DNA from 3 places in the Streptomyces sp. NPDC029292 genome. Region 3 is predicted to be linked to each of the others. Evidence: riboswitches for the same ligand, from Rfam matches in the RefSeq annotation. Region 3 holds a riboswitch; each other region holds the start of a gene.

Region 1 (7,128 bases), on a different contig from region 3:
TCCTGTGTCGGGTGGGTCGGCGTGATGCCGGCGCAGGTCCGGCAGATGCCGGTCTGCCGGCCGCGCGGCAGAGGTGCCCAGCAGCGCTCAGCCGACACCCTCAGCGGCTGCACCCTCATGGGCGTCCGGTTGTAGCCGTCCCGTATGGGCTGCGAGTATCGAATGAGCGCCACTCGAGGCTGCGATGTTGCTGCTCAGCGACTCGCCGTGCGTGAGCGATGCGTGAGCGGACGGTGTAGTAGCGATCATTACGGAGCAGACCGCGTACGACCCAGTACCTGTCCTGACCAGGTGGTTCCGGACACCGAGTCAGCGTCCGGAACCACCCAGCAAGATCCCGCCAAGACTTTTAATCCATTGGTTGTGGGTTCGAGTCCCACAGGGTCTACCGGTTTCAGTAGTACCGGAACCCCCGCTGACCTGGTCAGACGGGGGTTCCGTCGTTTCCGGGTTCGGCTCGGCGGGCGAATCCGTAGGCGAGGTGGTCACCGAGTGGTCACACCCGACCATCAAGGGAACGTCAACGCGCGCGCGAAGGCCTACTGGTGGGGGAGCCTCGGTTCGCTGGTGTCCTACGCCGCAAGTTCGTCGAAGAAGTCCAGCAAGGTGCCGGCGGCGAAGTCTCCTGATGGCAGCGGTGTTCGCCGTGCCCGTCGCGGAACCCTCCAGAGTCCTTGACCGACTTTCGGCGCGCCACACGAGGTCCTGCCGCCTCGCCCCGGCGGAAAGCACGGGCGCACGCCTACAGCGTGGGAAATCATGAAGCATGCGACCGGATGACTGGCACCTCACCGAAGACGTCGACGACTTCCTCGCCCGAGCCGGAGACTTCCTGCGCTCACGGCCCGCCCTGCACACCATGCCGCTGACGGTGACCGAGAAACTGCGAACACGCGGGGCGGACGCATACGGCGCCCAAGCCACCGTCTTCGGCCGACTGGAGCGAGCGGGCAAGGTCCGCGCCACCTTCTACCGCCTCCCGTCCCGCGGCCTGAGCCTCACCCCCCTCGCTCCCGAGCATGCCGACACCCTCGCCGCCCACCTGGCCGCCCTCGGGCACTCCCTTCCATACGTCAGCGCGGACCACAGCACCGCCACTGCTTTCGCCGAGGCATGGCAGCGGCACACAGGCGCAGCGCCGGCACTCAGCAAGCGGATCCGTCTGTACCGTCTTGGCACGCTCACCCCACCGGAGCCGCTCCCAGCGGGCCGGGGCCGAGTCGTGGGCGAGCAGGACCATGAGCAACTCGTGTGCTGGTGCGGCGAGTTCGTCGACACCGTCGGAGAAGTCCCCGCCGTGGACGCCGGCTCCTGGGCCGGCTCGCGCTTCGCCGACAGACACTTCACGTTCTGGGAGACCCCGGACGGCACTCCCGTCTCCATGGCGGCCGTGACCTCGATGGTCGCCGGCATGGTCCGGGTGGACCCCGTCTACACCCCGGCTCACCTCCGGGGTCGTGGCTACGCGGGCGCCGTGACGGTCGAGGTGAGCAGGGCCGCGCTGGCCGCAGGCGCGACGGACGTCGTGCTCTTCGCGGACCCGGCCAACCCCACCAGCAACGCCCTCTACCAACGCATCGGATACGTCCCGGTTACCGACTGGGCCGCGTACGACTTCTCATGTGCCGCACCGGAAGTCAGGTAAGAACTCGCGGTCCACCGCTCCGGTTCCGGACGGGACCACGTCCGTTCCCTGCTCGGTGGGGGTCCGCCTGGTCTCGGCCCACGGAGTCGGATGAGGACATGACGGCCTTCAGCGTGCCGCTGTCCGGCGCGGAGGTGCACGTCTGGTTCGGCACCAGCGAAAGCACCGGGGCGGTCGAGGACCTGACCCTGCTGTCCCGAGAGGAGAAGCTGCGCTGCGCGCGCATCGCCGACGCCGTGGAACGCCGTTGGTTCATCGGCGCGCGGGCGGGCGCGCGCCGCGTCCCCGCGGGATGCGCGGGCGACGCACCCGAGCGGGTGCGGCTCGTCCGGGACCCGGAGACGGGCGACCGGTCCGCGGGCCTTCCCGGGGACCGCGGAGCCGCCCCGCTGGTGGTGGCCACGGCCCACAGCGCGTGCCGCCGGCTGATCGCCCTCGCCGCGTACGAGGACACGGTGGGCGCCTTCCGCCGGGACTTCCCGGCCTCCGACGGAAAGCAGCCCGGCGATCCCGCCAAGGCGGCCGCCGCGATCCTCACCGCGCTGGCGGCGCCGCACACCCCGCTGCGGCTGGTGCTGGGCGGCGACGCGCTGGACGCGGTGACGGCCGCGGAGAGCCGGACCCTCGCCGAACAGGCCGAATGGGAGCCGGTCAGCCGGGGCACGGACCTCGACGACGTCGGCTGGCTGGGGCCTGTCGTTCGACGGCAGAGCTCGGGCAGCACCGGGCCGGGCAGCACCGGGCCGGTCAGCCCGCCGTGAGTTCCGGCAGGGGCAGCGTGTGCTGGGTCTGGAGGACCTTCGCGCGGAGGTAGCGGACGTTGTGGGCGGTGGTGAAGACGCCCGTCGGGACGCGGTGGGAGACCGTGACGCCCAGGTCGCGGAGCTGGTCGGCCTTGTCGGGGTTGTTGGAGAGCAGGTCCAGGGCGTCGATGCCGAGGGCCCGCAGCATCTGGGCGGCCGCGGTGTAGTCGCGGCCGTCCTCCGGGAGGCCGAGCGCGGCGTTGGCGGCGTACGTGTCGAGGCCCTGGTCCTGGAGGGCGTACGCGTCGAGCTTGTTGTAGAGGCCGATGCCGCGGCCCTCCTGGCGCAGGTACAGCAGCACACCGCCCCGGTCGGCGATCCGCTCCACCGCCTCGCGCAGCTGCGGTCCGCAGTCGCAGCGGGCCGAGCCGAAGACATCGCCGGTCAGGCACTCGGAGTGCAGCCGCACCAGCGGGGTCGCGCCGGGCTCGCCGAGCACGACGGCCAGGTGTTCCAGCCCGTCGGCGAGGCCGTGGAAGGTGACGAGCTCCGCGTCGACCGAGTAGCCGTCGCCGAAGCGCAGGGGCACAGTGACGCGGGTGCGCACCGTGGCGGTGGGGAAATCGCGCATGTTGTCTCTCCGGTCCAGCGGGGTCGTACCAGATGGGGCTTCGCGTAGTGCTTCAGATGTGTTGCAGGCGGGAGGTGCTTCAGATTTGAAGCAAGCTCTCGGAGAGAGACCCTACATGTGCTTTAAAATTCAAGCAATGCCGAATGTCGAATGCCGTCTCACGGCTCACACGGCTCGCGCCCCGGTCTCAGGAGGAACGCCGCCGCCACGGCAGATCTTCCCCGCAGGCCCCGGGATCTTCGCCCTGGATGACCCGCGCGATGCTCCCGCAGATCTCCTCCAGTTGCCCCACCTGCTCGGGGGTCAGATGGTCGAAGACCGCCGTGCGCACCGTTTCGACATGTCCCGGGGCCGTCCGTTCCAGGACGGCCATGCCCTCGTCCGTGAGCACGGCGACGTGGCCGCGCTTGTCGGTGGGACAGCCCTCGCGGCGTACCGTGCCGTCGTTCTCCAGCCGGGTCACCGCGTACGTCAGCCTGCTGCGGGTGATCTTCAGGAGCTCGGCGAGCTCGGTCATCCGCAGCCGCCGGTCCGGCGCTTCGGAGAGCATGGCCAGGATGGAGTAATAAAGGTGAGGCATGCCCGCCTGCGCCTGGAGCTGCCGGTCGATCGCGTCCTCCAGGAGGGAGGAGGCGGAGAGGTACGAGCGCCAGGCGCGCTGCTCGGCGGGGGAGAGCCAGCGGGTCGTCATACCGCCAGTCTAGGTACTGTTTAAAAGTTGAACCACTAGGAGCCCAAAGCTCGGAGCTGGAGGGTGCGCCCCATGCCCCACCCCTACGTCCTGTTGTCCGCCGCCGTCTCCCTCGACGGCTTCCTGGACGACACCGGCCCCGAGCGGCTGCTGCTCTCCGGCCCGGCCGACTTCGACCGGGTCGACGAGGTACGGGCCTCCAGCGACGCGATCCTGGTCGGCGCGGGCACGCTCCGCGCGGACAATCCCCGGCTCCTGGTCAACTCGGCCGAACGGCGCGCGGCACGGGTCGCCGCCGGGCGTCCGGAGTACCCGCTGAAGGTCACGGTCAGCGGGTCCGGCGACCTCGACCCGGCGGCGCAGTTCTGGCACACGGGCGGCGAGAAGGTCGTCTACACGACGGACAAGGGCGCGGGGAAGGCCGCCGGCCTCTTGCACGGGCTCGGCGTCGAGGTGGTGTCGACCGGGCCCGAGCTCGACTGGCGGGTGCTGCTGGAACACCTTCATGACGTACGAGGTGTGCGGCGCCTCATGGTCGAAGGGGGCGGCCGGGTCCACACCCAGCTGATGCGGGAGGGGCTCGCGGACGAGTTGCAGCTCGCCGTCGCGCCGCTGTTCGTGGGGGAGGCGGACGCGCCGCGGCTGTTCGGGCCCGGGGTGTATCCCCCCGGGCGGATGCGGCTGGTGGAGACGCGGGCCGTCGGGGACGTCGTCCTCATCCGGTACGTGCCCACGGCGCCCGGAGCCGGGGGGCTCGCCTCCGCCGCGGACCGGCACTGGCTGGCGCTCGCGTGCGAGCTGGCGGAGCTGTGCCCGCCGTCGGAGACCGCGTTCAGCGTGGGGGCGGTGGTGGTGGCGGCCGACGGGACCGAGCTGGCCCGGGGGCACTCGCGGGAGGGCGGCGATTCCGTGGTGCATGCCGAGGAGGCGGCGCTTGCCAAGATCGCGGCCGGTGATCCCCGGCTCGGCTCCGCCACGGTGTACAGCAGTCTGGAGCCGTGTGCGCGCCGGGCGTCGCGGCCCGCGCCGTGTGCGCGGCTGATCCTCGACGCCGGGGTGCGGCGGGTGGTCACCGCCTGGCGAGAGCCCGACACGTTCGTCCCGGGGGCCGACGGGAGCGGGGTCCTGGTGGCCGAGGGCGCCGAAGTCGTCGTACTCCCGGAGTACGAGGAGCGGGCCATGGCGCCGAACCGGCACCTTCTCGGGGCGGGGTAGCACGCGGGTAGCACCGCCGTCGTGGGGCGCGCGTAAACGGCCGTCGTGGGGCGCCCGTAAACGTGTGTGCTTCGGGTCCCGCGGATGGCGTACACTAATTTCAACGACGCGGGGTGGAGCAGCTCGGTAGCTCGCTGGGCTCATAACCCAGAGGTCGCAGGTTCAAATCCTGTCCCCGCTACTGAAGGCCAAGGGCCGGAACTCGGATTCACGAGTTCCGGCCCTTGGTGTTTACCGACGTCCCCCAGTCGGCCCACACCGGTCGCCCCCCTGGTGGATACCGGCCGGGGCCGGTACACGGGCGGCGCCCTGACGGACGACATGGCGCTGCTTGCCGTACGGCGTCCTCGACCGTCATGGCTACGGCGTCCTGAGCGTCGTACGTCCGGCGTCCTTGATCGTTGTCACCGGGGGTGATCGGGTGACGCCCCTCCGCATAACAACTGACACACCGTCAAATGAACGGGGATTGATAAGCCTTGGTCAACTCGCCCGATTTCCACCGGTGGTGACCCGTAAGTCCTGGCCAAAAGCGTTAACGATCAGTACGAACGGCTTGGAATCCAGTGCCCGGGTCTATTAACGTTCGATAACGCAGCGCGGTCGTCCCAGCCGTCACAAGAGATGGCTCCGTGCGCACGCGCCGAATCCCGCAAGGGAACCGGGGAACCACCAACTTGGGGTGAATCGAGCGTCTTTCGCGGCAGGAATGCTGTGGTGGACGCGCGTAGGAGACCTTCCTGCTCCGAACCCGTCAGCTAACCCGGTAGGCGAGAAGGAAGGAAAGGAGTGCGCCCACGTGGCGTCCAACCGGCCTGCCCAGCCAACCTCGTTCGCGCCGAACGACACACAGCCCTTCGGCTACGGCAACGACGAGGGCCCCTGGGAGGAGTGGAATCCCACCGAGGATTCCGTCCGTCCCGTCCGCGGCCGGCACCGCGTCAGTAAGCAGCGCGGCGGAGGACTCGCCCGCAGCTCCACGGTTCTCGGCGTCGGCGTCATAGCCGCCGTCGGCGCGGGCGGCATGGCCACCGCGGCGCCCGGCAAGCCCCCCGTGTCGATCTCGCTGCCCGACCTGTCGTCGGTCACCGACTCGGCCAAGGCCCTGATATCCGACGGCGACTCCGGCACGCCCAAGGGCTCCGCCACCCCGCTCACCACCGCCGGGCTGACCAGCGCCGACACCGCGCAGGGCACCGCCGACGCGGGCGAGGCCCTGCGCGCCCGCATCATGGAGCAGGCCGAGTCGCAGCAGGACCAGGTCGACAGCGCGGCCCAGCAGGCCGCCGAGACCGCCGCCGCGAAGAAGGCCGTCGCGCTGGCCGCCAAGCAGCAGGACGACGCCGCGGCCAAGGCCGCCGCCGCCAAGAAGAAGGCGGAAGAGGTGGCCAAGGCGAAGGCCGAGGCGGAGCGCCTCGCCGAGCTCGCCAAGAGCTACGCGCTGCCCACCTCCTCGTACACCCTGACGTCGCGCTTCGGTGACGCCGGCTCCATGTGGTCCTCCGGCTACCACACCGGCCTGGACTTCGCCGCGCCCACCGGCACGCTGATCAAGGCGATCCACAGCGGCACCGTCACGGAGGCGGGCTGGGCCGGTTCGTACGGCTACCGCACGATCCTCACCCTCGACGACGGTACGGAGCTGTGGTTCTGCCACCAGTCGTCGATCAGCGTGAGCGTGGGGCAGAAGGTCGCCACGGGTGATGTCATCGGGCGCGTGGGTGCGACGGGCAATGTCACCGGGCCGCACCTCCACCTGGAGGTCCACCCCGCCGGCGGCGACGCGATCGACCCGATGGCGTGGCTGCAGAGCAAGGGCCTCAACCCCTGATCTCTTGAACTCTGGGCCTCGTCGTCTCGTGGTTTCTTGATCCCTTGATCTTTCTCCGCTGAACTCCGGCGGTTCTGATGCCATCCCCCCGACACCAGGACCGCCGGTCAGGCGTTTGTGCGGAATCGTCCGTGCGGAATACGGCCATCCGGTACGGGCGTTGAAACTGAGCATGACTTCTCTCCGCAAGCTTGGTTCGTCCGACCTCGAGGTCTTCCCGCTCGCCCTCGGCGGCAACGTCTTCGGCTGGACCGCCGACGAGGCGCAGTCCTTCGCCGTGCTCGACGCGTACGCGGCCGCGGGTGGCAACTTCATCGACACCGCCGACTCGTACTCGGCGTGGATCGAGGGCAACAAGGGTGGCGAGTCCGA
Region 2 (7,128 bases), on a different contig from region 3:
TCGAGAATGTCGTGCTCGCTCACCACGACCTCGTCCGCCCCTATCCGCTCCATGATCGAAAGCAGTACGAGGGCACCGGCGGCGATGACGTCGACGCGCCCCGGGTGCATCGAGGGGATCGCGGCGCGCTCGGCGTGCGTGGACGCCAGCAGCCACTCAGTGATCTCCCGGACCCGGTCGCAGGAGACCCTGGAGTGGTGGATGGCGGCCGAGTCGTACTCGGGAAGGTTCTGCGCGATCGCGGACACCGTGGTGACGGAGCCCGCGAGGCCGACCAGGGTGCGGGCCTCGCGCAGCGGGACGGTCTCCTCGGCGAGGTCGAGGGCGGCCTCGATGTCCGCGCGCATCGCCGCGATCTGCTCCTCGGTGGGCGGATCGGTGACGACCCCGTCCCGCACGAGGTGCCGCTCGGTCATCCGTACACAGCCGACGTCTACGGAGCGCGCGGCGCGCACGTGGTCGTCGCCGACGACGAACTCGGTCGACCCGCCGCCGATGTCCACGACCAGGTAGGGCTTGGCGAGGTGATCGCTGCCCTTCAGTTCCTTGGTGGCCCCCGTGAACGAGAACTCCGCCTCCTGGTCGCCCGTGATCACCTCCGGCTCGACCCCGAGGATGTCCACGACCCCCCGTACGAACTCGTCGCGGTTCTCGGCGTCCCGGGACGCCGAGGTCGCCACGAAGCGCAGCCGCTCCGCGCCGTGCTCCTTGATGAGCACCGCGTACTCCCGGCACGCCGCGAACGTCCGCTCCAGCGCCTCCGGCGCGAGCCGTCCCGTCCGGTCGACGCCCTGCCCGAGCCGCACGATCGTCATCCTGCGGTCCAGGTCGACGAGTTCACCCGTCTCCGGATCCGCGTCGGCGACGAGCAGCCGGATGGAGTTGGTGCCGCAGTCGATGGCAGCGACACGGGTCACTTGGTGTCCTCCCCGTCCGTGACGGACGTGTCGAAGAAGCCGCCCCCATTGGCACCGAGCTCCAGGATCTCCGCCTGGGAAGTGGGCGTCGGCACCACACAGGCGCCCTTGCTCCACCACTCCGGCAGCATCGCGATCGCCTCGTCCCCGAGAGGGTTCACCCCCGGCCCCGCGGCCAGGGAGTGCGCCACGAGCACGTGCAGGCACTTCACCCGGTCCGGCATACCGCCCGCGCTCGGGAAGCCCTCCAGCACCTCGATGGAGTCGCGCCGGGCGATGTAGTCCTCGTGGGCGGCGCGATACGCGGCGGCCAGCTCGGGGTCCGTGGCGAGACGGTCCGTCATCTCCTTCATCACGCCGTTGGCCTCGAGCGTCCCGATCGCGGAAGCGGCCCGCGGACACGTGAGGTAGTACGTCGTGGGGAACGGCGTCCCGTCGGGAAGACGCGGCGCCGTCTCGACGACGTCCGGCTGCCCGCACGGGCACCGGTGCGCGATCGCCCGCAACCCGCGCGGCGGCCGGCCGAGCTGCTGCTTGAAGGCCTCGACATCCGCGTCGGTCGGCTCGGTGCGCGGGGTGGGCGGCGGTGGCGTTTCCATGCCGTGAGTCACATGTCTTTCTGGTCAGTTCACTGGTCGGCGGCGTCGGACTTGTCCACGCCGTCCCAGACATTGGCGTACCAGGGGCGGTCGGCCGCCCCTTGAGCGGCGCGGGACTGCTTCGCCGCGTCCGGGTCGATCACGATGTAGCCGGTCTCACCCGGCATCACATAGTGCAGTCGCTCGCGGATCCGCTGCTCGGCGTACGCGTCGTCCTGCCAGCGCGCCTTGAGGTCGCGCAGCTGCTCGACCCGCGCGCGGGCCTGCTCCCGCTGCCGCTCGAGATCGGAGATCTCGGCGCGCTGGGACACGTACTGCCTTATCGGATACGCGAGGGCCACGATCAAGGAGCACAGTACGAGAGCGAGGAGCGCGGCCCGCCCGGTGAGCCGCGAGCGGCGGGCCTGCCGCTTGGTCTGGGAGCGGTAGACCCGGGCCGCCGTCTGCTCACCGAGGAGCCGCAGCCTGGTCGTGGTGGAGAACCGGTCCCGGTCCTTCACGGCCATGAGTCCCGCCTCCCCAGTACAAGCCCGTCACGTGCGTACGTCCCCGCACACGGTACGGGACCGAGTACGGGGACGTACGTACGACGCTTCCTACGAGCCTGCGGCTCAGCCCTTGAAGCGGGGGAAGGCCGAGCGGCCGGCGTACACCGCGGCGTCGTCGAGGATCTCCTCGATGCGCAGCAGCTGGTTGTACTTGGCGACGCGGTCCGAGCGGGCCGGGGCGCCGGTCTTGATCTGACCGCAGTTCACCGCGACGGCGAGGTCGGCGATGGTGACGTCCTCGGTCTCGCCGGAGCGGTGGGACATCATGCACTTGAAGCCGTTGCGCTGGGCCATCTCGACGGCGTCCAGGGTCTCGGTCAGCGAGCCGATCTGGTTCACCTTGACGAGCAGGGCGTTCGCGGAGCCCTCTTCGATGCCGCGAGCGAGGCGCTCGGGGTTGGTGACGAAGAGGTCGTCGCCGACGATCTGGACCTTGTCGCCCAGCTTCTCGGTGATGACGTTCCAGCCGGCCCAGTCGTCCTCGTACAGCGGGTCCTCGATGGAGACCAGCGGGTACGCGGAGACGAGCTCCTCGTAGTACTCGGTCATCTCGGCGGCCGAGCGGGACTTGCCCTCGAACTCGTACTTGCCGTCCTTGTAGAACTCGGACGCGGCGACGTCGAGCGCGAGCGCGATCTGCTCGCCGGGGACGTAACCGGCCTGCTTGATGGCCTCGAGGATGAGGTCGAGCGCGGCGCGGTTGGACTCCAGGTTCGGGGCGAAACCGCCCTCGTCGCCGAGGCCGGTGGACAGACCCTTGGTCTTCAGCACCTTCTTGAGGGTGTGGTAGACCTCGGCGCCCCAGCGCAGGGCCTCGGAGAAGGACTCCGCGCCGATCGGGGCGATCATGAACTCCTGGATGTCCACGTTCGAGTCGGCGTGCGACCCGCCGTTCAGGATGTTCATCATCGGAACGGGCAGCAGGTGCGCGTTCGGGCCGCCCAGGTAGCGGAAGAGGGGGAGGTCGGACGCCTCGGAGGCGGCGTGCGCGACGGCGAGGGAGACGCCGAGGATGGCGTTGGCGCCGAGCGAGCCCTTGTTGTCGGTGGCGTCCAGGTCGAACATCGCCTGGTCGATCAGGCGCTGCTCGGTGGCGTCGTAACCGACGAGCTCCGGGCCGATCTGCTCGATGACGGCGAGGACGGCCTTCTCGACACCCTTGCCCTGGTAACGGTTGGGGTCACCGTCACGGAGCTCAATGGCCTCGAAGGCACCCGTGGAGGCACCGGACGGAACGGCGGCACGACCCGTGCTGCCGTCGTCGAGGCCGACCTCGACCTCGACCGTGGGGTTGCCTCGGGAGTCCAGGATTTCCCGGGCTACGACGACGTCGATGGACGGCACGAGCATCTCCTTCTGGGATGTGACGCGGGTACGCGAAACCTGTGATGGCTCCGCGAGATGAGCCTAACCGCCCCGGGAGGATCGGCCAGCCGGTCGACCACCCCTTGGGCAGAACTCAGAGTAAACATTGTTCCAGAACGGAACAAAAACGGAATGAAAAACCCCGCTCCAGTGCGTACGGGGGAACACGCACCAGAGCGGGGAGCCCGTGGGGACGGGGGGGAACCCTCACGAGGCCTCCAGTGTGAAGGCCTCCCTTAGGAGAGGGCTGTGGTTCAGCTGAGGTGAAGCTGCTGACCCGGGAAGATGAAGTCCGCGTCGTCGACGATGTCCTTGTTCAGCTTGAACAGCTGCTGCCAGCCACCCTTGACGTGCTTCTTCTCGGCGATCGAGCTGAGGGAGTCACCCTTGACGACCTTGTACTCGCCGTCGCCCTTCTTGACCTTCTTGCCGGTCGGGGTGGTGACGGTCTTCTCGGCGGCCGGGCGGGCCGCCGAACGGGAGGCGGCGGTGTCCGTCGAGCGGGTGGTGGTGCTGGTGCTCGGCGAGCTGTTCGACGAGGACGAGGTGCTCGCACCACCGGTGTACGCGGCGCTCGACAGGCCCGTGCCGCAGGTCGGCCAGGCACCCTTGCCCTGCGCGGCGAGGACCTTCTCACCGATGGTGATCTGCTCGGACTTCGAGGCCTGGTCAGCGGTGGACGCGTAGGCGGTGCCGCCGTACGCCGCCCAGGTGGAGGCCGAGAACTGCAGGCCGCCGTAGTAGCCGTTGCCGGTGTTGATGGACCAGTTGCCGCCGGACTCGCACTGGGCGACGGTGTCCCACTCCGAGGCGGTGGCGGCGGAGGCGTTGCCGGCCGCCATCAGCGGGGCGGCGATGGCGACACCGGTGACACCGGCGAGCGCGGCCACACGGGTGGCCTTGGACGGGCGGCGGTGCTTGCCCTTGCTGGAAAACAGCATGGAGAGATCCCCTCACCGACGCCTGCGAGGTGAGCTGTCGGGTTCGGGCGGGTGAGTGCCCGGTCGTACGCCTTTCGTCTTCACGACGTCGGACGTACGACTTCACCCCAAGCCACTCCCGGTCAACTACCGGGCGCGGCGCTTACCTTGGGTCCCCCGCTCCTGCCTACGGCGCTGACGCGTCGACTGTTCCCGTACGGCCGTTGGCAGGATTCGGCGTTGCGACCGTCGGGGCCCGCTGTGGCGAGCGGTGATGACCGTAGACATGCGATCGCCGGAATTTCAAAGACGATCAGGGCTTCTGAGACTCATGTCTCACTCGCACCAAACCGGACATTCCACGGCGAACCATGACGCGAACTCCCGCTACTTTTCGCCCGATTCGGCACCAACTGAAAGGCTCTGACCGGGGAGGATAAGGTCCGGGTCAACGCCGACCGTCTCCTTGTTGTCGGCGTACAGCGCCGACCATCCGCCTTCGAGGTCAAGGGCGTCGGCGATGGTCCAGAGGCTGTCCCCGGTGCGGACGGTGTACGAACCGTCGGCGGCGTCGCGGGACGCGCCCGAGCCGCGAGAGGCATGCCGCCCGGAAGTGTCGTCCGTACGACCGTCGGTCGCACCCGCCGTCACGCCCTCGTCGGCACTGTCACCACGGTGCCGCCCGGCCCCGCTCGTCGCACTCTCGGACGCACTCGAAGAGTCGCCGTTCTGCCCGGACTTGTCCGAGTCATCACTCTTCGTCGTAGCTGTGTCCGAGCTGTCGGAACCCTGAGAGTCGCTGGAGGAGGTGTCGGACTTCGTCGAGTTCTCGGTCGCACCCGAGGAGGCGTCGGACGACGACGAATCTGTCGAGGACGAATCGGACGAGGAAGAGGAGTCGGACGAACCGGATGAACTGGACGAGTCGGATGAGTCGGATGAGTCGGTCGAGCTGGACGAGTCGTCCGCCACTCCCGTGTCGACCTCGACCGAACCCGAGTGCTTGCTGAGCCCGGAGAGCGTTCCGCAGGTGGGCCAGACGGCGAGGCCCTGGTCGTCGAGGACCTTCTCCCCGATGGCTATCTGCTGCGATCGGCTGGCCTGGTCGGCACTCGGAGCGTACGCGAGACCGCCGTACTTCTCCCAGTTCTCCTGGCTCAACTGCAGCCCGCCGTAGTACCCGTTGCCGCTGTTCGCGCTCCAAGAGCCGCCGCTCTCGCACTCCGCGACCCGGTCCCAGGTGGTGCCGTCGGCCGCGCTCGCACTGGTGGCGCCGAGCAACGGGATCGCGATCGCCGATCCGGTCACCCCTGCGGCGACGATGAGGGCCGGGGCCTGACGGGGGCGACGATGACGGCCGTTCCCGGAGAGCATGCGGAAGCCTTTCGCGTGACAGCAGGTGACCACTGCGGCAGATGGGCCGCATTGATGGGTGAACGTATCCGCACTCGAACGCTTGTCACAAGTCGATGCAGCGCAGATCACGTGAAGATCACAGAGTTGAGGGATCGTCACTTTCCCGTGACCGGACGGCGATCCGACGGCGATCAGACGGTCATCCATCCAGCACGCGCGTGCGAATTTCCCGGCTCCGCCGAACAGCAATGTGAACTCGACGGCGCTCCTCTCGCACTTCTCCCTATCTCCGGGAGCTGCCCACCCGTTCGACAGCCAGGTCCCGTACACGGCCTTTTGAAGGGGAATTGCACAGTTCGGCCTCCTCACCCACGCAACACGGCTCCCGGTACCGTCGCTCCGTGAACGCCCCGCATATCGAACCCGGACTCTTCACCTGGGAATTCGCCACCGACCCCTACCCTGCCTACGCGTGGCTCCGCGAGCATTCGCCCGTGCACCGCACCACCCTCCCCAGCGGGGTGGAGGCCTGGCTGGTCACCCGGTACCCAGACGCCAAGCAGGCGCTCGCCGACCAGCGGCTCTCCAAGAATCCCGTGCACCATTCCGAGGACGCCCACGGCAAGAGCAAGACGGGCATCCCCGGCGAGCGCAGCGCCAACCTCATGACCCACCTGCTCAACATCGACCCGCCGGACCACACGCGGCTCCGTCGGCTCGTCTCCAAGGCGTTCACACCCCGCCGAGTGGCCGAATTCGCGCCCCGCGTCCAAGAGCTGACCGACCACCTCATCGACCAGTTCGCGCAGACCGGAAGCGCCGACCTCATCCACGAGTTCGCGTTCCCCCTCCCCATCTACGCCATCTGTGACCTGCTCGGCGTCCCCCGCGAGGACCAGGACGACTTCCGGGACTGGGCGGGCATGATGATCCGGCACCAGGGCGGGCCGAGGGGCGGTGTCGCGCGGTCCGTGAAGAAGATGCGCGCCTATCTCGCCGAGCTGATCCACCGCAAGCGGGAGGCGCTCCCGGACGCCCCCGGCCCCGGCGAAGACCTCATCTCCGGGCTCATCCGCGCCTCCGACCACGGCGAGCACCTCACCGAGAACGAAGCCGCGGCCATGTGTTTCGTACTGTTGTTCGCAGGTTTTGAGACCGTTATTAACTTGATCGGCAACGGCACGTACGCGCTGCTGCGCAACCCAGAGCAGCGAGCGCAACTACAGAAGTCGATCGAACGCGGCGAACAGGAACTGCTCGACACCGGCATCGAAGAGCTCCTCCGTTACGACGGCCCCGTCGAACTGGCCACCTGGCGCTACGCAACCGAACCCCTCGAAATCGGCGGACAACGCATCGCTTCTGGTGATCCCGTGCTTGTGGTCCTCGCCGCTGCCGATCGTGATCCCGCCCGTTTCGACGA
Region 3 (7,128 bases):
GTGCATCCCGCCGTCGCCGCGGGAATACGGCAGGCGCTCGACATCGAGGAGACGGGATTCCGCGCCGCCGCCCACACCGGCGGCCTGACAGTGGCCTGACAGCCGTCGGACAGCCGCCGTATCCCTGCCCAAGAACCCCTCAACTTCGAACATTCATCGAACGCCAGGCCAAAGGCGTGCCCGCACTCCCCCGAAACACGGCCGAATGCCCGTTTCCCGCGAGGGGGAAACCTGCCGAAGATTGTCGCGCCCGCGTACCGCCGGGTACAGTCACCGCACTGCTCTGCCAGCCCCTGTTGTCGAGGCGAAAGAGAAGTTGGTGAACGACCGTCACCCGTCGGGGATCGCAACTCCCCCGGCTCCGGCTTCCGATGCCGCCTCGGCGCACTACGCGTCGTACGGCGGACAGGAAGCCCAGTACGGCGACTTCACCACGTACGACGGCTACACCACCACCGGTTTTGACACGGGCGCCACCGGCACCGGGAGCTACGCCACCGCGAGCTTCGCGACCGACCCCCTCTTCGGCGACATGCCGGGCAACGACAACGGCACGGGTACGACAGGTGCGTACGACGCCACGCAGTGGAGCACCGGCAGCCACCACACGCTGAACTACGACCCGTACGCGGCGCAGCACCAGGCCGCGTACGACACGGGCAGCTACGAGACGGCGACGTGGGCGAACGGTTACCAGCAGCTCGCCAACATCCCCGCGCAGCACCCGGGCCCCGAGGCCTCGGGCCAGTGGGACGCCACCGCCTGGCTCCAGCCCGAGCAGCCGCTCGACCAGACCCAGCAGTGGAGCGCGCAGGCCCAGGACACGGGCGCGTACGACGCCACGCAGTGGAACAGCGTCGGCGGCCACGACGCGTACGAGGCGTACGAGCACCCGCAGGGCGAGCCGTACGAACAGCAGCACCCGCAGGGCGAGCCGTACGAACAGCAGCACCCGCAGGGCGAGCCGTACGAACAGCAGCACCCGCAGGGCGAGTCGTACGAGCACCAGCCCGCGCCCTTCGCGCCCGAGTCCTTCGACCAGCAGGCGACCGCCACCTTCGAGCAGCTCCCGTACGAGCAACACGCCGCCGCGGAGGACGAGTTCGAGACCCCGGCGGACGAGCACGACGCCGTCGACGAGCGGGAGACGCCGCTGCTCGACGACATGGAAGAGATCATCCCGGCCCCCCGCCCCGCGTCGCGGGCCGCGTCCCGCTCTCGCCGCCGCACCCCCGCGAAACGTTCCGCTCTGCTGACCGTCGCCGTGCCCTCGGCCTGTGTGATGGGGGTCGCGGGGATCGCGGCGGCTTCCGTGGTCGACATCGGCGGGGACGACAGCAAGGACACGACGGCCAGCGCGGCCGACGCGACCTCCGTGAAGCCGTCCGCCGCCAACAACAAGCTGGACACCCAGCTCCAGAGCCTCTCCGCGGGCGCGGACGACTTCGCCGACCGGGCGAGCCGGACACAGGAACGTATCGACCTCAAGGCCGAGCAGGAGGCCGAGAAGAAGAAGGCGGCGGCGGAGGCGGCCCGCAAGGAGCGGCTGCGGCCGAAGTACGCGCTCCCGGTGACACAGAAGGGGCTCAGCGCCTACTTCGGGCAGGCGGGCATCAACTGGATGTCCGTGCACACGGGCATCGACTTCCCCGTCTCGTACGGCACGACGGTGATGGCCGCGACCGACGGGACCGTCCGGACACAGTGGAACAGCGCGTACGGGAACATGGCGATCGTCACCGCGAAGGACGGCACGGAGACGTGGTACTGCCACCTCTCCAGCTACAAGGTCGCGTCCGGCACCACCGTGAAGGCCGGTGACCCGATCGCGTTCTCCGGGAACTCCGGCAACTCGACCGGCCCGCACCTGCACTTCGAGGTCCGCCCGGCCGGCGGCTCGGCGATCGACCCGCTGCCGTGGCTGCGCAGCCACGGCCTGGACCCGACGTAGCAACGACGGCCCGGACCGACGTAGCAGGCAACGGCCTGGACCCGACGTCACCAACCGCCGGGCCCGGCCCGCACCGCCCTACAGCTTCTCCACCGGCGCATACCGCAGCAGCAACCGCTTCGGCTTCGGCTCCCCGAAGTCGACCGTCGCCTCCGCGTTCGCGCCCGTCCCCTTCACACCGACGACGGTCCCGAGGCCGAACTGGTCGTGCGTGACCCGGTCCCCGACCGCCAGCGAGACCACCGGCTTCTCGGAGGCGCCACGGCGGGTCGCGAACCCGGAGGCACCCGAGGCCGCGGACCGCGAGCGCGAGGACGACAGCGAAGCCGCGATCCCCGAGGCCGGACCCGACGACACGGGAGCCATCGCACCCGTGCGCTTCCACTCCAGGTGCGCGTCCGGGATCTCCTCCAGGAAGCGGGACGGCGGGTTGTACGAGGGCTGCCCCCACGCACTGCGCATGGACGACCGCGTCAGATACAGCCGCTCCCGCGCGCGCGTGATGCCCACGTACGCCAGGCGCCGCTCCTCCTCCAGCTCCTTGACCTGTCCCAGCGCGCGCATGTGCGGGAAGACGCCGTCCTCCATGCCGGTCAGGAAGACCACGGGGAATTCGAGGCCCTTGGCGGTGTGCAGGGTCATCAGCGTGATGACGCCGTTGCCGTCCTCCTCGTCCGGGATCTGGTCGGAGTCGGCGACGAGCGCGACCCGCTCCAGGAAGGCGGAGAGCCCGCCCGACGCCTCGCCCTCACCCTCGCCGGACTCCTGCTCGAACTCCAGGGCCACGGCGGCGAGTTCCTGGAGGTTCTCGATGCGGGTCTCGTCCTGCGGGTCGGTCGAGGCCTGCAACTCGGCCAGGTAGCCGGTGCGTTCGAGGACCGCCTCCAGGACGGTCGCCGGGCCCGCGCCGGACTCGACGATCGTACGGAGGTCCTCCATCAGCGTGTTGAACCGCTTGACGGCGTTCGTCGACCGGGCCGCCATCCCGTACGCCTCGTCGACGCGGCGCAGCGCCTGCGCGAAGCTGATCTTCTCGCGCTGCGAGAGGGCGTCGATCATCGCCTCGGCGCGGTCGCCGATGCCCCGCTTGGGGACGTTGAGAATCCGCCGCAGCGGTACGGAGTCCTCCGGGTTCGACAACACGCGAAGGTACGCCAGGACGTCCCTGACCTCCTTGCGCTCGTAGAAGCGGACGCCGCCGACGACCTTGTAGGGCAGGCCGACGCGGATGAAGACCTCTTCGAAGACACGGGACTGGGCGTTCGTACGGTAGAAGACGGCGACGTCGCCCGCCTTGGCCTCGCCCGCGTCGGTGAGACGGTCTATCTCGTCGGCGACGAACTGCGCCTCGTCGTGTTCGGTGTCGGCGACATAGCCGGTGATGTTCGACCCGGCGCCCGCGTTCGTCCACAGGTTCTTGGGGCGGCGCGACTCATTGCGCTCGATGACCGCGTTGGCCGCGCTGAGGATCGTCTGGGTGGAGCGGTAGTTCTGCTCCAGGAGGATCGTCGTCGCGTCCGCGTAGTCCTCCTCGAACTGGAGGATGTTGCGGATGGTCGCGCCGCGGAAGGCGTAGATCGACTGGTCGGCGTCACCCACGACGCACAGCTCGCCGGGGTCGCTGTCGGCGGGCCCCACGAGCTCCCTCACCAGCGCGTACTGCGCGTGGTTGGTGTCCTGGTACTCGTCGACCAGGACGTGGCGGAAGCGGCGGCGGTAGTGCTCGGCGACGTCCGGGAAGGCCCGGAGCAGGTTGACCGTCGTCATGATCAGGTCGTCGAAGTCGAGCGCGTTGGCCTCGCGCAGCCTCGACTGGTACATCGCGTACGCCTGGGCGAGGGTCTTCTCGAAGCCGTCGGCGGCCTGGGCGGCGAAGTCCTCCTCGTCGATCAGCTCGTTCTTCAGGTTCGAGATCTTGGCACTGAAGGACTTCGGCGGGAAGCGCTTCGGGTCGAGGTCCAGGTCGCGGCAGACCAGGGCCATCAGACGCTTGGAGTCGGCGGCGTCGTAGATCGAGAACGACGACGTGAAGCCGAGCTTCTTGCTCTCCCGTCGCAGGATGCGGACGCACGCGCTGTGGAAGGTCATCACCCACATCGCGTTCGCGCGCGGGCCGACGAGGTGCTCGACGCGCTCTTTCATCTCGCCCGCGGCCTTGTTGGTGAAGGTGATCGCGAGGATCTGGCCGGGGTGCACATTCCGCTCGGCCAGCAGATACGCGATCCGGTGCGTGAGCACGCGGGTCTTGCCGGAGCCCGCGCCGGCCACGATGAGCAGCGGGGCGCCGGAGTGCACCACGGCCGCGCGCTGATTCTCGTTCAGCCCGTCCAGCAGCGCTGCCGGGTCCACGGCAGGACGGTGCGCGCCGTCGCGGTAGTACGCGTCCCGGTCCGGCGGCACGTCGAAGCGGCCGCCGAACAGGTCGTCCGCAAGCGGCTCCGGCGTCCCGTCCTCGGGCGGCGGCGGGGGCTCTTCCTCGTGGGCCCCGGAGGGCTTGAGGTCCGCCAGGAAGCTGTCATCAAAGAGGCTGCTCATCGCTCTCCGAGTTTAGGCTCCCCCACTGACAGCCCGCCGCCACCCTGAAAACTCGACCGGAACTCGTGACGCGACTCGTGACGCGACTCGTGACCCGTCTCAGAAGCCGAGGATCTTCCAGACCTGGCCGCCCGGCGTCTTCGTACCCTCCAGAACCGTTCCGTTACGGTCGGCGATCGACCAGGCCGAGACGTAGACCTTCCCGTCGTACGGGTCCACGGCGACACCCGCGGGGAACGGCACCTTCACGTGCGTACGTTTCCCGTGCGCGACCTTGGTCACCAGACCCGCGAAGAGCTGGCTGACGTACAGGTCGCCGTTCTGGTTGAAGGCGATGCCGGTGATCGAGCCGAAGCCGGTCTTCCAGCCGAGGATCTTTCCGGTGGCGAGGTCGACCTTCCAGACGCGGGCGGTGGGCCTGGTGGCCTCGCCGTTCAGCTCGCCGACGTACAGGTTGCCGTCGGGGCCGAGGGCCAGCGAGGTCGGGACGGACTCGTGCTTGTCGTGGTCGGGGAAGACCGTGAAGGGGCGGGCCTTGCCCTCGGGCGAGACGGCCACCAGGTCGTTCCCGGCCGCGTCGGCCACGATCTTGCGGCCGTCGGGGAGCGCGAGGACGGCGTACGGGTTGGAGTCGACGGCCGTCTTGTGTGGGTTGTACTTGAGCTCGACGGCGGAGATGTCGGCGGCGATGGTCGCTTTGCCGGGCGCGACGCACAGGAGCTTGCCGAGCTTGTTCCAGGGCGGGCCGGTGGGCACCCCGGCCTCCGGCGGGGCCCAGGTCTCGACACCCCAGACGCTGCCATTGAGCGCGGAGACGCCGTCCAGGCCGGTCGCGAAGCCGCCGTCCTTGGCGGCGCCCGAGGGCAGCCCCTCCACCACCCGGTAGTGCTTCCAGGCGCCGCCGTCCCAGAAGACCTTGGTGACCGCGGCCGTGGTACCGATGCAGGTCTGGTCGCTCTCGGGCCCGGCGCCGATGCACTTCTTGCCTCCCCGGCCGGCCTCGGCGACGTACAGCTGCCCGTTGTCGTACGCGAGCTGGCGCGGGTTGTCGAGGCCGGTCGCGATGACGCGGACCACCGGTTTACCGCCTGTCCGCACGCCGGCGTGGCCGCCGGTGGCGCTCGCGGGCGCGACGGCCCCCGTGACGGCGAGAGCGACTCCTGTGGCGACGACGAGTGCCTTGCGCTTCCTCATGGCCGTATCCCCTCTGCCCCCACGGCGTCCGGCCGTGGCTGGCTGGAAGCTAGCGCCTCGAACCGGGCGGACGTCGCCACTCCGGACAAGTCACCACAGATCACTCCGGATTGACCGCGCGGGGTGATTCTCAGGGCTAAGGTCACGAAAATGTATCGGACATATCGAACATCAACCTTCACAGGAGCCACACGAGTTGGCTAGCGTGCCGGACAGGCCGCTCGACCCCCACCGGCGAACCGTCGCCGGGCCGTGCGGCCTCCGCCGAGTCCGGTGCGCCCCGTGGCAGCCGGAGCCGGGGACCCACCGACCTTGGGGTGAATCGGTCCGACTGCCCCGTGGGGCAAGGACCGTAGGGCAAACCTTCCGGAACCACCCGCCCGAACCCGACAGCTAACTCGGTAGGCGGATGACGGAAGGAGTCTCCTCTCTTGGCGTCGCATCGCACATGGCGTCCTGCGGGTACGCGCGTAGCAGGCATGCGGACCCCCGCCGCCCTCGCCACGGCGGCCCTCACCTCCGTGGCCCTGCTCTCCCAGACGGCGAACGCAGCGCCCTCGGCCGAGCCGAAGCCGAGCCTCGAAGAAGTCGAGAAGAAGGTCAACGACCTTTACCACCAGGCCGAGACGGCCACCGAGAAGTACAACGCGGCCAAGGAGAAGACCTCCACGCAGCGCAAGCGCGTCGACACCCTCCTCGACGACGTCGCCAAGCGCACCGAGAAGCTCAACACCGCGCGCGAGGAGCTGGGTTCGTTCGCCGCGGCGCAGTACCGCACCGGGGCCACCGCCCCCGACACCGCGACCCTGCTGCTCGCCGACGACCCGCAGGACTACTTCGACCAGACCCAGCTGATGAGCCGTCTGACCACCCGCCAGAAGGCGGCCGTCGACGACTACATATCCGAGCAGGCCGCCACCACGAAGAAGCGCGCGGAGGCCTCCAAGAGCCTGCAGACGCTGACCACGTCGCAGAACACGCTCAAGACGTCCAAGGCCGCCGTCCAGCAGAAGCTCTCCGCGGCGCGCGACATGCTCTCGCAGCTGACCGCCGAGGAGAAGGCGCGGCTCGCGGCGATCGAGAAGAAGAAGCAGGAGGAGGCCGACCGCAAGGCGGCGGAGCTGGCGCAGCAGCAGGCCGCGGCGGCCGCGAAGAAGGCGGCCGAGGAGTCGTCGAGCACCACGACCGGCTCGTCGGGCTCGACCACCACGGACTCCTCGTACGCCACCAAGGCCGCCAAGGCCATCGCCTTCGCCCGCGCCCAGATCGGCAAGCCGTACGTCTGGGGCGCGACGGGCCCCGGCTCGTACGACTGCTCCGGACTCACCCAGGCCGCCTGGAAGGCCGCCGGCGTCACACTGCCGCGCGTCACGACCGACCAGGTGAACGCGGGCACGACGGTCTCCCTCTCCGACGCCCAGCCCGGTGACCTGGTCTTCTTCTACGAC

The links. A riboswitch is a leader RNA that binds a small molecule or an ion and turns the genes downstream of it on or off. The one in region 3 is predicted to bind cyclic di-AMP.
Region 1: another riboswitch for cyclic di-AMP. It lies ahead of ACZ4WS_RS15115 (M23 family metallopeptidase); the one in region 3 lies ahead of ACZ4WS_RS05305 (C40 family peptidase).
Region 2: another riboswitch for cyclic di-AMP. It lies ahead of ACZ4WS_RS22560 (transglycosylase family protein); the one in region 3 lies ahead of ACZ4WS_RS05305 (C40 family peptidase).

Annotation. Positions count from the first base shown of each region.
Region 1 covers NZ_JBVHXR010000005.1:360,975-368,102, forward strand. The annotation lists gene ACZ4WS_RS15080 (hypothetical protein) at 1-119, opposite strand, end outside; gene ACZ4WS_RS15085 (GNAT family N-acetyltransferase) at 767-1,645, shown strand; gene ACZ4WS_RS15090 (hypothetical protein) at 1,744-2,406, shown strand; gene ACZ4WS_RS15095 (GTP cyclohydrolase II) at 2,393-3,019, opposite strand; gene ACZ4WS_RS15100 (MarR family winged helix-turn-helix transcriptional regulator) at 3,207-3,710, opposite strand; gene ACZ4WS_RS15105 (dihydrofolate reductase family protein) at 3,783-4,925, shown strand; tRNA gene ACZ4WS_RS15110 (tRNA-Met) at 5,033-5,106, shown strand; cyclic di-AMP (ydaO/yuaA leader) riboswitch at 5,557-5,713, shown strand; gene ACZ4WS_RS15115 (M23 family metallopeptidase) at 5,725-6,756, shown strand; gene ACZ4WS_RS15120 (aldo/keto reductase) at 6,929-7,128, shown strand, end outside.
Region 2 covers NZ_JBVHXR010000010.1:105,068-112,195, forward strand. The annotation lists gene ACZ4WS_RS22540 (Ppx/GppA phosphatase family protein) at 1-917, opposite strand, end outside; gene ACZ4WS_RS22545 (DUF501 domain-containing protein) at 914-1,516, opposite strand; gene ACZ4WS_RS22550 (FtsB family cell division protein) at 1,546-2,022, opposite strand; gene eno (phosphopyruvate hydratase) at 2,128-3,414, opposite strand; gene ACZ4WS_RS22560 (transglycosylase family protein) at 3,684-4,370, opposite strand; cyclic di-AMP (ydaO/yuaA leader) riboswitch at 4,375-4,554, opposite strand; gene ACZ4WS_RS22565 (LysM peptidoglycan-binding domain-containing protein) at 4,737-5,723, opposite strand; gene ACZ4WS_RS22570 (cytochrome P450 family protein) at 6,107-7,128, shown strand, end outside.
Region 3 covers NZ_JBVHXR010000002.1:99,899-107,026, reverse strand. The annotation lists gene ACZ4WS_RS05325 (esterase/lipase family protein) at 1-99, shown strand, start outside; gene ACZ4WS_RS05320 (M23 family metallopeptidase) at 320-1,951, shown strand; gene pcrA (DNA helicase PcrA) at 2,030-4,486, opposite strand; gene ACZ4WS_RS05310 (ScyD/ScyE family protein) at 4,586-5,680, opposite strand; cyclic di-AMP (ydaO/yuaA leader) riboswitch at 5,933-6,103, shown strand; gene ACZ4WS_RS05305 (C40 family peptidase) at 6,112-7,128, shown strand, end outside.